DNA from 2 places in the Rhodoferax sp. GW821-FHT09E07 genome. Region 2 is predicted to be linked to the other one. Evidence: predicted binding sites of a transcription regulator. Region 2 holds the regulator's gene; the other holds the start of a gene.
The links. The regulator HrcA, encoded in region 2, represses chaperone genes, less so after heat shock. The targets are predictions, from matches to a motif close to TTAGCACTCNNNNNNNNNGAGTGCTAA.

Region 1: the regulator HrcA is predicted to act here: its motif matches at 3,889-3,915, upstream of rpoH (RNA polymerase sigma factor RpoH).

Annotation. Positions count from the first base shown of each region.
Region 1 is NZ_JBWKOP010000005.1:362,248-368,928, forward strand. It holds gene cyoE (heme o synthase) at 1-337, shown strand, start outside; gene AC07OE_RS12250 (SCO family protein) at 345-956, shown strand; gene AC07OE_RS12255 (Crp/Fnr family transcriptional regulator) at 1,077-1,808, shown strand; gene AC07OE_RS12260 (Bug family tripartite tricarboxylate transporter substrate binding protein) at 1,825-2,817, opposite strand; gene rpoH (RNA polymerase sigma factor RpoH) at 2,916-3,857, opposite strand; gene AC07OE_RS12270 (LysE/ArgO family amino acid transporter) at 3,993-4,643, opposite strand; gene AC07OE_RS12275 (LysR family transcriptional regulator ArgP) at 4,716-5,615, shown strand; gene fusA (elongation factor G) at 5,666-6,681, opposite strand, start outside.
Region 2 is NZ_JBWKOP010000008.1:239,804-246,484, reverse strand. It holds gene recN (DNA repair protein RecN) at 1-805, opposite strand, end outside; gene AC07OE_RS17315 (NAD kinase) at 820-1,716, opposite strand; gene hrcA (heat-inducible transcriptional repressor HrcA) at 1,756-2,763, shown strand; tRNA gene AC07OE_RS17305 (tRNA-Ile) at 2,798-2,874, shown strand; gene AC07OE_RS17300 (hypothetical protein) at 3,066-3,401, shown strand; gene AC07OE_RS17295 (AsmA family protein) at 3,561-5,633, shown strand; gene AC07OE_RS17290 (cysteine hydrolase family protein) at 5,710-6,516, opposite strand; gene AC07OE_RS17285 (MerR family transcriptional regulator) at 6,531-6,681, opposite strand, start outside.

The sequences.
Region 1 (6,681 bases), on a different contig from region 2:
GCCGCACTTTTGGGCGCTGGCACTGTACCGGGTCGAGGACTACCGCAAGTCCGGCCTGCCCATGTTACCCGTGACCCATGGCAGCGAGTTCACCCGCCTGCAAATCCTGCTCTACACCTTCATGCTGCTGGCGGCCTGCCTGCTGCCGTTTGTGTATGGCATGAGCTCCTGGCTGTACCTGGTGGTGGCTGTGGTGCTGAGCCTGGGTTTTTGCTGGTATGCCGTGCGCCTGCTGCGCAACTACTCAGACACGCTGGCACGCGCCACCTTCCGCTTCTCCCTGATCCACCTCAGCGTGCTGTTTGCTGCACTGCTGTTGGACCATTACCTCTTGTGAGCCTGAGATGAATAAACGAAATGCTATTAAATTCGTAGCTGCTAGCGCAATGATTGCGGGGGCTGCAGGCCTCTTTTCTGCATGCTCGGAGCAGAAACCCTCGTTTTCGTCCATTGATGTGACGGGTGCCAACTATGCCCAGGACTTTGCACTGACTGACCACAATGGCCAGCTGCGCCACCTGGCGGATTTCAAGGGCAAGGTGGTGGTCATGTTCTTTGGCTACACCCAGTGTCCCGATGTGTGCCCCACCTCCATGGCCGAGCTGGCCGAAGTGAAGCAACTGCTGGGCAAGGACGGTGATCGCCTCCAGGGCCTGTTCGTCACGGTAGACCCTGCACGTGACACGCCCGAGGTGCTCAAGGGTTACATGGGCAACTTCGACCCCACCTTCCTGGCGCTGTACACCACGCCCGACAAGCTGGCCGAGCTGGCCAAGGACTACAAGGTCTATTACAAGAAAGTGGACGGCAAGACACCTACCAGCTACACCATGGACCACTCGGCAGGCAGCTACGTGTATGACACACAGGGCCGCCTGCGCCTGTTCACCCGCTACGGCAGCGGTGCCAAGGTGCTGGCGGCGGATATTGCCCAGTTGTTCAAGCAGACATCGTGAATGTGCGCTAGCGCACCCACCTTGTAGGACTGGACCGACCCCAGCAAGCGGTCAACGCTGATATCCGTAGAAACCCGAATGCGGGACCATGGAGGCATCCATCCTTACAGGGAGCGCCCCATGACATCGACCTACCGCCACTTTGGCGATCTACAACGCAACCAGTTGCTGGCCGCCATGCCCCAAGCCGATTTGGACCGGTGGCGCGGTCAGCTGGAACCGGTGGAGCTGTCCCTGAACCAGGTGTTGTGCGCGGCCGGCAGTACGCCGGAGTATGTGTACTTCCCCACTACCGCCATTGTCTCGCTGGTGTATCTGACGCAAGAGGGCGCCTCGGCCGAAGTGGCGGTCGTCGGTAACGACGGTGTGGTGGGGGTGTCCCTGCTGCTGGGGGGCGGTTCCGCGCCGAGCGAAGCGGTGGTGCAGAGCGCGGGCCGGGCCCTACGGCTCAGTGCCGCGTTTTTCAAAAGTGAGGTGGAGCGCTCGGGGGCCATCGCCAAGCTCATGCTGCGCTACGCCCAGGCAGTGCTGGGGCAAGTGGCCCAAACGGCGGTGTGCAACCGCTACCACTCGATCGACCAGCAACTCTGCCGACGCTTGTTGCTGGGCTTGGACCGTTCGTATTCCGACGAAATGGAAATGACCCACGAGTTGGCGGCCAGCCTGCTGGGGGTGCGGCGTGAGGGCATTACCATCGCCGCCCACAAGCTGCAAGAGGCTGGGCTGATCCGCTACCACCGGGGCCATATTGTGGTGCTGGACCGCCACCGCCTGGAGCACCAGGCCTGCGAGTGTTATGCCGCGGCCCAAAAAGAGTACCGCCGCCTCTTGCCCATGCCCTTGGCAGCCTGAAACGGCGGCTGAGGTGTCAATCGACCGAGATTTTTTGGCTGGTGATGATGCTGCCGAGCACGGCGGTGTCGCCTTTTACGCGGTTGCTCAAGCCTTCGGCCGAGGTACCCAGCACCGTCCAGCCCTGCTGAAACAGCTTCTGCCGCATTTCCGGCGAGCGGGCAATCTCGCTGAAAAGGCTGGCTAGCCGCACCGCTTCGCGCTTGGGCAGATGCAGGGGCGCGGCCACCGCATTCCAGATCTCCAAGTTGAAATCTTTCACCCCGGCCTCTGAGAGGCTTGGGATCTCGGGCGCCAATGGGCTGCGCACACTCGCGGTGACGCCAATGGCCTTGAGCTTGCCGGCCTTGATTTGGGCATTCGCCAACGCCGGTGGCAGCAGGCTGAGCTGCAGGTCACCTGCGATCAGAGCCGTCGCCACCTGTGGGTAGCCAGCGTATGGCACGTGCAGGGGGGCTATTTTTGCCTTGGTCTTGAGCAGCTCCATGCCAAGGTGGCCAACCGTGCCCACGCCGGGCGTGCCATAGTTCCATTTGTCGCCAGACTTGCGTGCCGCGGCCAGAAACTCGGCGGCGTTATTCCCTGGCGCATTCAGGGGCGCCACCAACACCAGCGGCGAAACGCCGATGAGGCTGATCGGCTGCAGGTCCTTGAGCGGGTCATAGGGCAGCTTGGGGTTCAGCAGCTTGGCAATCGTCATGTTGCCGTTGATCATCAAACCGATGGTGTGGTCGTCCGTGGCCTTGGCCACGTAGTCGGCGGCAATGTTGCCGGCCGCCCCCACTTTGTTTTCCACAATCACCGGCTGGCCCAGCGCCTTGGACAGCGGATCGGCAAAGGCACGGGCGGTCAGGTCAGGTGATGAGCCACCGGGAAAGCCCACGATGATGCGCAGCGGCCGGTTCGGCCACGGCGCGTTGGTATCTGTGTTGTTTTGGGCTATAGCCCCCGTCGATATTGCGCAGGCAGCTACTAAAAGTGTAGCAATCTTGGCGGCGTTGCGTCGCATGAAAAAAGTCTCCAGTCGGAAAAATGCCCCCTGTGGCCTAAGCCGGCAGGGGGCATTGTCTACCAAGCGCGTGACACAGGGGTGTCGCGCCGGTGTGCTCAGGCGTATTCGGCCAGCGCAGCCTTCATTTTCTTCATGGCGGCCACTTCAATCTGGCGGATGCGCTCGGCGCTGACACCGTATTCGGCCGCCAGGTCATGCAATGTCATGCCACCGGAATTGTCATCATTGACCTTGAGCCAGCGCTCTTCGACGATGCGGCGGCTGCGTTCGTCCAGACTGTTCAGCGCAGTGGCAATGCCATCGGTGGCCAGCACGTCGCGCTGGCGCGCTTCGATCATGGCCACAGGTTCGTGGTTGGTGTCGGTCAGGTAGGCGATGGGGCCAAACGCGTCTTCGCCGTCGTCAGACGGAGAGGGGTCCAGCAGCACATCGCCGCCCGATAGCCGGGTTTCCATCTCGATGACTTCTTCGGGCTTCACGTTCAGCTCACGCGCCATCGCGTCGATCTGCTCGGGGTTCATGGTGTCGCGGTGCGTGCCCAGGTCAGCAGCCGCGTCGTCGCTCTTGAAGCGCTGCTTCATGGACCGCAGATTGAAGAACAGCTTGCGCTGGGCCTTCGTGGTGGCCACTTTGACCATGCGCCAGTTCTTCAGGATGTATTCGTGGATCTCGGCCTTGATCCAGTGCAGCGCGTAGCTCACCAGGCGCACGCCCTGGTCGGGGTCAAAGCGCTTGACCGCCTTCATCAGGCCCACATTGCCTTCCTGGATCAGGTCGCCGTGGGGCAGGCCATAACCGAGGTATTGGCGGGATACGGACACCACCAGACGCAAGTGAGAGAGCACTAACTTACCGGCAGCTTCAAGGTCGTTATCATTTTTGAACTTGCGCGCAAACTCCTGCTCTTCTTCCAGCGTGAGCATGGGCAGGCGGTTGGCGGCGGAAATATAGGCGTCCAGATTCCCCAGCGGCGGTACCAGCGACCACGGATTGGCCACGGCCACAGCGGTTTGGGGGGTAGCAAGCAAAGCGGACATTCAGAACCTCCTTGTGTTCGTAGGCCAAATATTAGCACTCGTAGGAGTTGAGTGCTAATTGCTTGGTTCAATGTCCTGGATAGAAAAAGGATGTTTTTTTGTAAAGTTTTGGTGCTGCGTGCGCTTGCGCCGGTACTAGAGTCCGGCCCACACCTGCCGCACCAGCAAAAGAGCAATGGTCCACATGGTTAACCCAATCAGTCCATCCAGTATTTGCCAGGCTTTGGGCCGCGCAAACCAGGGCGCCAGCCAACGTGCCCCAAACCCCAGCAGGCCGAACCAGAACAGGCTGGCAAGGCTGGCGCCCGCGATAAACCAGGGGCGCAGCGCTATGGACTGCTGTGCGCCAATACTGCCCACCAGCAGTACGGTGTCCAGGTACACATGGGGGTTGAGCAGTGTGAATGCTGCGGCCTGAGCCATGGCGCCGGCCAGACTCAATAGGGCCCCTGTTTCCGCCGCGCGCAACTGGCTGGCGTGTTGCGCACGTCGCAAGGCTTGCCATCCATAGGTGCCCAAAAATACGGCTCCCGCCAGTGCCAACGCACGTGCGACGTCCGGGCGTTCTCCCAGCGCCTGCGCCATACCCATCACCCCCGCGGTGATGAGAAGGGCATCCGCCAAGGCACAAAACAGCACGACCGCTCCCACATGTTCACGGCGCAGACCTTGCCGGAGCACAAAGGCGTTTTGGGCGCCTATGGCCACGATGAGTCCCAGGCTCAGGCCCAGGCCTTGAATAAACACAGGCAAAACATTTGCAAGGGTGTAGGGCAGATTCGTCATGCCGCAAGCTTGCCGCTACACCGAAATGAAGGCAAACTATCTTTGCTTCATTTAATTAAGAATTTCTAACCTATGCTCGACTATGCCTCGTTGGCGGCGCTGGCCGCCGTGGTGCGCGAAGGCAGCTTTGAGCGTGCCGCCCACGCCCTGCATGTCACGCCTTCCGCGGTCTCGCAGCGCATCCGCTTGCTGGAAGAGCGCGTAGGTTGCGCACTGGTGATCCGGGAGCAGCCTTGCCGCGCCACGGAAACGGGGCGGCGGCTGTGCCAGCATGTGGACCGCGTACGTTTGCTGGAGCACGAGTTGCATGGCGAGCTGCCCACGCTGGAGCAAGAGGGCGGTGCGCGCGTACCTTTGCCCATTGCCGTGAATGCCGACAGCCTCGCAACCTGGTTTGCCCCCGTATTGACCGCCTTTGCGGCCGATGCGCCTGTGCTTGTGGAGGTCGCAGTCGATGACCAGGACCACACCGCAGAATGGATGCGCACGGGCGCGGTACTGGCCGCAGTCACCGGCACTGCACGCCCCTCCTCGGGCTGCAATGTGCGGTCATTGGGCTCCATGCGGTATGTGGCAGCCGCCAGCCCGGGGTTTGTGGCGCGATATTTCGCCACAGGGGTTGGCGCACCAAGTTTGTCGCTGGCCCCCAGTCTCTTGTTCAATTCCAAAGACGAATTGCAGTCGCGCTGGGTGCAGCGCTTTTGTCACCAGGATGTGGAGTTGCCGCGGCACACCTTGCCTTCATCGCATGCCTTCGTCGCCGCGTCCGTTGCCGGTATGGGTTGGGGCCTGCACCCCGAAGCCTTGGTCCATGAACACCTCAAGGACGGGACACTGGTTGAACTGGTTCCCAACAGTGCCATGGACGTTCCGCTGTACTGGCAGCAGGCCCGTGCGACGTCGTCGTTGCTCGACGGATTGACCCGTAAAGTTCTGGCAGCCGCGACTACAGCGCTGTTGCAGCAGGGCTGAGAGGCAAGAACAAAGGGCGAATCCAACGGATTCGCCCTTCACCCATAGCCTTAGGCCGCGGCAGCTAGCGCCCTGGGCGCTTCTGCATAGTGGTCAAACTGCATTGAGTAGCTGGCCCGCCCCGAAGTCAAGGCGCGCAAGCTGCCGATGTAGCCAAACAGGTTTTGCAGCGGCACCATCGCGTGGATGACTGCCGCATTGCCCAGCTGTTCCTGCTGGCGCACCAGGGCCCGCCGGCGGTTCAGGTCGCCAATACAGTCGCCCACATAGTCCAGCGGCGTAGTGACCTGCACTGCCATCACCGGCTCCAGCATGACGGACCCCGCCGCCTTTTGCGCTTGCGCAAAGGCCGCACTGCCCGCCAACTCGAAGGCCAGTGTGGACGAGTCACGGTCATGGAAACTGCCGTCTTCCAGAACCACCCGCACATCCACCACCGGGTAGCCCGCCAGTACGCCTGCGCGCGCCGCGCGCCGAACCCCATCCTCCACGCTGGGAATGAACTCTCGGGGGATTGCTCCTCCGGCGATTTCACTCGCAAAGTGCAGGCCTTCGCCACGTGGCAAAGGTTCGAGACGCAGCGCCACCTCCGCAAACTGGCCAGGTCCACCTGACTGCTTCTTGTGCACATAGCGCACTTGGGCTTGCCGGGTCACCGTTTCACGCAGGGCGACCTGCGGTTGCCCTGTATGCACCGATACGCCAAAGCGGCTGCGCAGCTTCTCCAGCGTGACTTCCAGCTGCAGCTCGCCCACGCCTGACAGCAGGGTTTGCCCAGACTCGTTGTCTTGGCCCAGACGCAAACTGGGGTCTTCGTCCACCAAGGTGTGCAGTCCCTTGGAAAAGCTGGCCTGGTCCTCGCGGGCCAGGGGCTCCACCGCCATCGTGATGACGGGCTCGGGTGCGTGAATTTCCTCCAGCACCAACGGCTGCTCTGGATCACACAGGGTGTGCCCCGTCTTGCTCGCCTTGAGCCCGGCCACAGCCACAATGTCGCCGGCCGTGGCGTGCGTCAGCTCTTCACGCTGGTTGGCATGCATTTGCACCACGCGCGACAGGCGTTCCT
Region 2 (6,681 bases):
TGGATGTGAGTGCTTCCACGGGGTCTTTGAACTCGGCCTCCAGGTGCGCCTGGGCTTGCAGCAGCTGCAGTGCAGCGTGCAGCGGGCGCAGGGCGTTGCTGTCGTCGTCTTCCAGCAGGTTCACGGCGCCTTCGGCCGCGTCCAGCAGGGCCTGGCCGTTGGACAGGCGGCTGTGGCTGGCGTTGAGCTCGTCCCACTCGTGGGGCTGGGGTGCCAGCTTGTCGACCTCGCCAATTTGCCAGGCCAGGCGTTCGCGTTCGCGCTGCAGGGAGTCTTGGGCCTCGGTGGCCTGGGCCAGTGCGGCCTGGGTGTGGCGCCAGGCGACCCACAGTTGTGTCAGCGTGGCGGTGTTCACCTTGGCATAGGCGTCCAGCAGGCCGCGCACGGCCTCGGGCCGGGTCAGGCTTTGCCAGGCGTGCTGGCCGTGGATGTCCAGCAGCTGCTCGCCAATGGCGCGCAGCTGCTGGGCGGTGGCGGGGCTGCCGTTGACCCAGGCGCGGCTCTTGCCCTGGGTGTCCACCGTGCGGCGCAACAGCAGGGTGTCGCCGCCTTCAAAGCCGGCGTCGTCTAGCAGGGCCTGCACGCCGGGGGCGGTGTCGAATTCGGCGGACACATCGGTGCGCGCCGCGCCCTCGCGGATCACGCCGGTGTCGGCCCGTGCGCCGGTGACCAGCTGCAGCGCGTCGATGAGGATGGACTTGCCCGCGCCGGTTTCACCGGTCAGCACCGAGAAGCCGGACTCCAGGTCCAGCTCCAGTTCGCTGACGATCACAAAGTCTCTCAGAACAATCCGCTTGAGTGCCATATCTCCACGTGCCTTCAGGCCACGCCTTCATTCCAATGCATTTTTTGGCGCAGGGTGTCAAAGTAGGTCCAGCCCTTGGGGTGCAAGAAGCGCACCCGGTGCTCCGACAGCGTCACCTCAATGCGGTCGCCGTGCATCAGGCTGGCCAGACTCTGCATGTCAAAGTTGGCGCTGGCATCGCGTCCCGCTACTATTTCGATAGCTATCCGCGCAGTGTTGGGGAGGGCTAGCGGCCGGTTTGACAATGTATGGGGGGCAATCGGCACCATCACCCAGCCGGGGATGGATGGGTGCAGCAGCGGCCCACCGGCCGACATGGAATAGGCGGTGGAGCCCGTGGGAGTGGCGATGATCAGGCCGTCGGCCCGCTGATTGGACACAAAGTTGCCGTCCACCTCCACCCGCAGCTCCACCATGCCCGAGGTGGCGCCGCGGTTCACCACCACATCGTTCATGGCCAGCGCCGAGAACACGCAGTGCCCGTCGCGCATCACGCGGCCGTGCATCAGGCTGCGGTCGTCCATCTCGTAGTGGCCGGCCAGCATAGGTAGCAGGGTGGCCTTGTACTGCTCGAAGCGGATGTCGGTGATGAAACCCAGGCGGCCCTGGTTGATGCCGATCAGCGGCACCTTGTACTGCGCCAGCTGGCGGCCTATGCCCAGCATGGTGCCGTCTCCGCCCACCACCAGCGCCAGGTCGCAGCTGGCGCCAATGCCGGCCACGTCCTTGGTGGTGTAGCCGGTCAGCTCGGTGTTGGCGGCGGTGTTGGCCTCGATGACGATCTCGCAGCCCTGGTCCATCAGGAAATGGGCTATCTCGTCCAGCGACTCGCGCGATGAGGCGCCGACGGCGCGGGCCCCCGTAGATTGGTACTTGCCAATGAGAGCGACCTGTCGGAATTTGGACAACATCCGCAAATTAGACACTAAATAGATCACTAGAATGGACCGATGCTCGATGATCGTTCCAAGTTGTTGTTGAAAGCGCTGGTAGAGCGCTACATCGCTGATGGACAGCCCGTGGGCAGCCGCACCTTGTCCAAGGCCTCTGGCCTGGAACTTTCGCCCGCCACCATCCGCAACGTCATGTCGGACCTGGAAGAGCTGGGCCTCATCGTCAGCCCCCACACCTCCGCCGGGCGCATTCCCACCGCACGCGGCTACCGCCTGTTTGTGGACACCATGCTCACCGTGCAGCCCGGCCAGTTCCAGCCGCCCAGCCTGGCGCCGGACCAGCCACAGCGCGTCATCTCTAACGCGGCCAACCTGCTGTCCAACCTGTCGCAGTTTGTGGGCGTGGTCATCTCGCCGCGCCGCACCTCGGCGTTCCGCCACATCGAGTTTTTGCGCCTGTCTGAAAAGCGTCTGCTGGTCATCATCGTGTCGCCCGATGGCGACGTACAAAACCGCGTCATCTACACCGAGGTGGACTACGCCCAAAGCCAACTGGTGGAGGGCGCCAACTTTTTGAACACGCACTACGCCGGGCTGGAGATCGAAGAGGTGCGCAAGCGCCTGCAAAACGAGGTGGACAGCCTGCGGGGTGAGATCGCCACGCTGATGCAGGCCGCCGTGCACGCCAGCTCCGAAGCCATCCACGAATCGCAGCAGGACGAAGTGGTGATCTCGGGCGAACGCAACCTGCTGTCGGTGTCCGACTTTTCCAGCGACATGGGCCACCTGCGCCGCGCGTTTGACCTGTTTGAGCAAAAGGCCCAGCTCATGCGCCTGCTGGACGTGACTGGCCAGGCCGAAGGGGTGCGCATCTTCATTGGCGGCGAGAGCCAGGTGGTGCCGTTTGAAGACCTGTCCATCGTCAGCAGCCCGTACGAGGTGGACGGCAAAGTGGTCGGCACGCTGGGCGTCATCGGCCCTACGCGCATGGCTTACGACCGCATGATCCAGATCGTGGACATCACGTCCAAGCTGGTCAGCAACGCGCTGAGCCACCACAAATAGGCCTGTGCGGCCCGGTACAATCCGCGGTTCGGTGGGGCCGTTAGCTCAGTTGGTTAGAGCAGAGGACTCATAATCCTTTGGTCGACAGTTCAAGTCTGTCACGGCCTACCATTAAAAATCAAAGTCCCACCATCCACAAGATGGTGGGACTTTCTATTGTTGTATGACCTAATTTTGTGAGTGGGTTGATTGGCAACGCATCTCTTTCTTCCTGTGCTGGTTGATCAAGACTTCCTCGGTGTATAGCAAGTCTGCGAGAGCGAAAAACCGGACTTCTTACTTCTTTAAATAATGGAAGCTTCATGAGATTGTTTTTAATGCTTCTCTCTGCATCAATTCTTTGTGCATGTACCGAGAAGACATCAATAGTGGAAGATAAGAGCTATGAGCAAATCCTTGCTGAGAGTGAAGCTGCAGTAAACAATAAGTTGATGGCAGACGGTAAACGCGTCTTAGAAATGCGGCTCAAAGATCCGTCCAGTGTCCAATATCGGAATGTGACCCTGAATAAAGGTGCGCTGTGCGGCGAATACAACGCAAAGAATGAAATGGGTGGCTATGTTGGCTTCAAGAAATTCGAGTACTCATTTGGTGGTGAACTTGTGTTGAACAGAGAAGAGCCCTTTTATTGCAAGTAAGCCTCGTCTACTTCCTCCACTTTTGTGAAAATTTCAGACCTAGATTGAGACCGGTTGCACAAGTTTGCGATCAGTTAAACCATTCACGTCGCTCATCTACCCGACGTATCCCCGCCTCTAGAATGGACTTTTCCGGTTTAACTTGGATCAGGGACTTTCATGAAAATGCTTCGTTTGTTGGGTATCGGCGTGGCGGCGCTGTTGGGTTTACTGGTGTTGGCCGTGGGTGTGCTCTACGCCCTGTTTGACGGCGACAAGATCAAGGCCGAAATCAGCCGCACGGTGCTGGAACAAAAGCAGCGTACGCTGGTGATTGCGGGCCAGCCCAAGCTCTCCGTCTGGCCCAACGTAGGCATTCAGCTCGACGGTGTGACTTTGTCCGAGCACGCGAGCAAAGACGAATTTGCCGCGCTGCAATCGGCCCGCATTTCGGTGGCGCTGATGCCGCTGCTGAGCAAGCAGGTGCAGGTGCGCGCGCTGGACATCGAGGGCCTGAAACTCACGCTGGTGAAGAAGAAGGACGGCACGCTGAACATTGCCGACCTGCTGGGCCAGCCCACCGCAGCCGAGGCAGGCAAGCCCGCAGAACCCACCAAGCCGGCGGAGCCCCTGCAGGTGGATATTTCCAGCATTCGCATTGCCAACGCCCAGCTCACCTGGCGCGACGAGAAGGCGGGCACCACCACTGCGTTGTCGAACCTGAGCCTGTCTACCGGCCATGTGCTGGCCGACACGGGCGCAAAGACGGCCGCGTTGGACAAGCTCAGCCTGTCGGCCAAGGGCCAGAGCGGCACCGACGCCTTTGCGCTGACGCTGGACGCGCCCAAGCTGAGCCTGTCGCCCGAGAAATCGGGCGGCGAGGCCATCACGTTGACGGCCACGCTGCAGGGCGCGGACCGCAATGCGACGGTGAACCTGGTGCTGAACGGCGTGGAGGGCAATGCCGACGCGCTGAAGGTGGCCAGCTTGGCGTTGAGCCTGGATGCCAAGGCGGGCGACGCGGTGGTGAAGGGGCAACTGAGCTCGCCCGTGGCGGTGAATGTGGCGGGGCAAAGCGTGGCGCTGGCCAAGCTGACCGGCAGCCTGGACCTGGCCCACCCCAGCATGCCCATGAAGAGTGTGACCCTGCCCATCAACGGCAGCCTGAAGGTGGACGCGCTGCAGCAAACCGCCGCGCTGGAGCTGGCCACGCAGTTTGACGAATCCAAGATCGCCACCAGCGTGAAGGTGGCCAAGTTTGCGCCGCTGGTGCTGGCGTTTGACCTGGATGTGGACAAGCTCAACGTGGACAAATACCTGCCTCCCAAGCCCGCCCTCACGATGGCACCCGCCAAAGAGGCCGCCGCGGCCAAAGAGGCGCCCATCGACCTGAGCGCGCTCAAGGGCCACACGGTGAATGGCAATATTCGCATCGGTGCGCTGCAGGTGTCCAACCTGAAGCTGGAGAAGATCAACGCCAAGCTGGCGCTGGCCGGTGGCAAGCTGGAGGTGGCGCCCCTGTCGCTGAACCTGTACGAGGGCAGCACCAGCGGCAGCCTGTCGGTCAACGCCAACGGCAATGCCGTGGCCATCAAGCAAGCCCTGGTGGGCGTGAGCATCAACCCGCTGATGAAAGACCTGGTGGCCAAGGACCTGTTGGAAGGCAAGGGCAATGTGGCGCTGGACATCACCACCCAGGGCAGCACGGTGACGGCCATGAAGAAGGCGCTGGGCGGCACCGCATCGCTGGCGCTGAAAGATGGCGCTATCAAGGGCATCAACCTGGCGCAGAGCCTGCGCGACCTGAAAGCCAAGCTGGGTCAGGCCGACAGTACGCAAGCGTCCAATGCGAACCAGAAGACCGACTTCTCGGAGCTGACTGGCAGCTTCAAGATTGCCAATGGTGTGGCGCATAACGATGACCTGGCGATGAAGTCCCCCTTCATCCGCCTTAGCGGCGCGGGTGACATCGACGTGGGCGCCGGCCAGATGAACTACCTGGCCAAGGCCGCGGTGGTGGCCAGCGGCGAAGGCCAGGGCGGCAAGGACCTGGGCCAGCTCAAAGGCCTGACGGTGCCCGTGCGCCTGATCGGTCCGTTTGAGGCGCTGAGCTACAAGATCGAATTCGGCGCGATGCTGGAAGACGCCACCAAGGCCAAGGTGGAAGAGAAGAAGCAGGAGATCAAAGCCAAGGCCGAAGAGGCTGTGAAAGACAAGGCCAAGGACTTGTTCAAGGGCTTGCTGGGCAAGTAAGCCGTCCGCTGGATTGCGCAGCGTGCTCCTTTTTTAGGAGCTGCTTGCGCAATTTTGACGGGGGCTAGGCGCTGTTTTAGCTAAACAAGGCGCCTGCCTGCGCGCTGGTCATCGTCTCTGCGCCCCAGGTGGTGGCGCGCTGCACAAAGGCTTCTTGGTCGGCCTCAAAGCCGGTGACCGGGCTCATGCAGTCGGTCAGCAAAACCACGCGGGGCCGTGGCCCTGCGTGCTGGTTCAAGTAGCGGGCCAATTGGTCAAAGCTGAACGCCACGCAGTGGCTGCCGGCCTCTCCGGCGATGAACAGCACATCCACCCCACGGGTCAGCTCTGCGGCCAGCGCATTGTTGAACTGGGTGGAGGGCACGGCTGCGTCGGGGGCATCGGCCTCAAACACACCGAAATGTTCGGTCAGCGGGTATTCGCCCTTGAGCACCTTGTGCACGGCGCGCTGGTTTTTGAACTCCCATTGGGCTAGCTGATCTGCCAGCGGAGCGTAGATGTTGTGGCCCCAGGTGCCGGTCACGCAGTGCACAGGCCACACCACCAGCCTGGGCCGCCCGGCCTGGGCCAGCTGCGCGAGCATGCCCAGCACTTGCGGTATCAGGGTGGCGTCCCGCGGCGTCATTTGGCCGCTGGCAATGTCTGCGGCGGTTACAAAGCTAAAGGGGGCTGGGGCGGCGCCGTCAGGCGTTTTCCAGAAGGTGGTGCGTTCCACCGCGACGCTGGCATGCGAGTCCAGGGTGACGGTGATGCCGTCCAAAGAGTGGGCCGCCATGAAGGACACCAGGCGCTGCAGGTCGGCGCTGGCGCCCTTGACGGGCAGGGAGGCACCGGGGATGTCGCAAAAGTCGTTTTGGGGGTCGATGATGAGTAGATGCTTCACGACGCCCATTGTGCTTATTTTTTGCCCCCACGCTCCCGCTCCGCCAGATGCCCGCGGCAACTGGCGTTGATGACACGCAGCTCGGCCAGCGTGGCGTCAATCTGGGCGCGCTTCTTTTCCAGGTCGGCAATCTCTGCGTCCGTGCGGTCGATCACGTACTGCAGC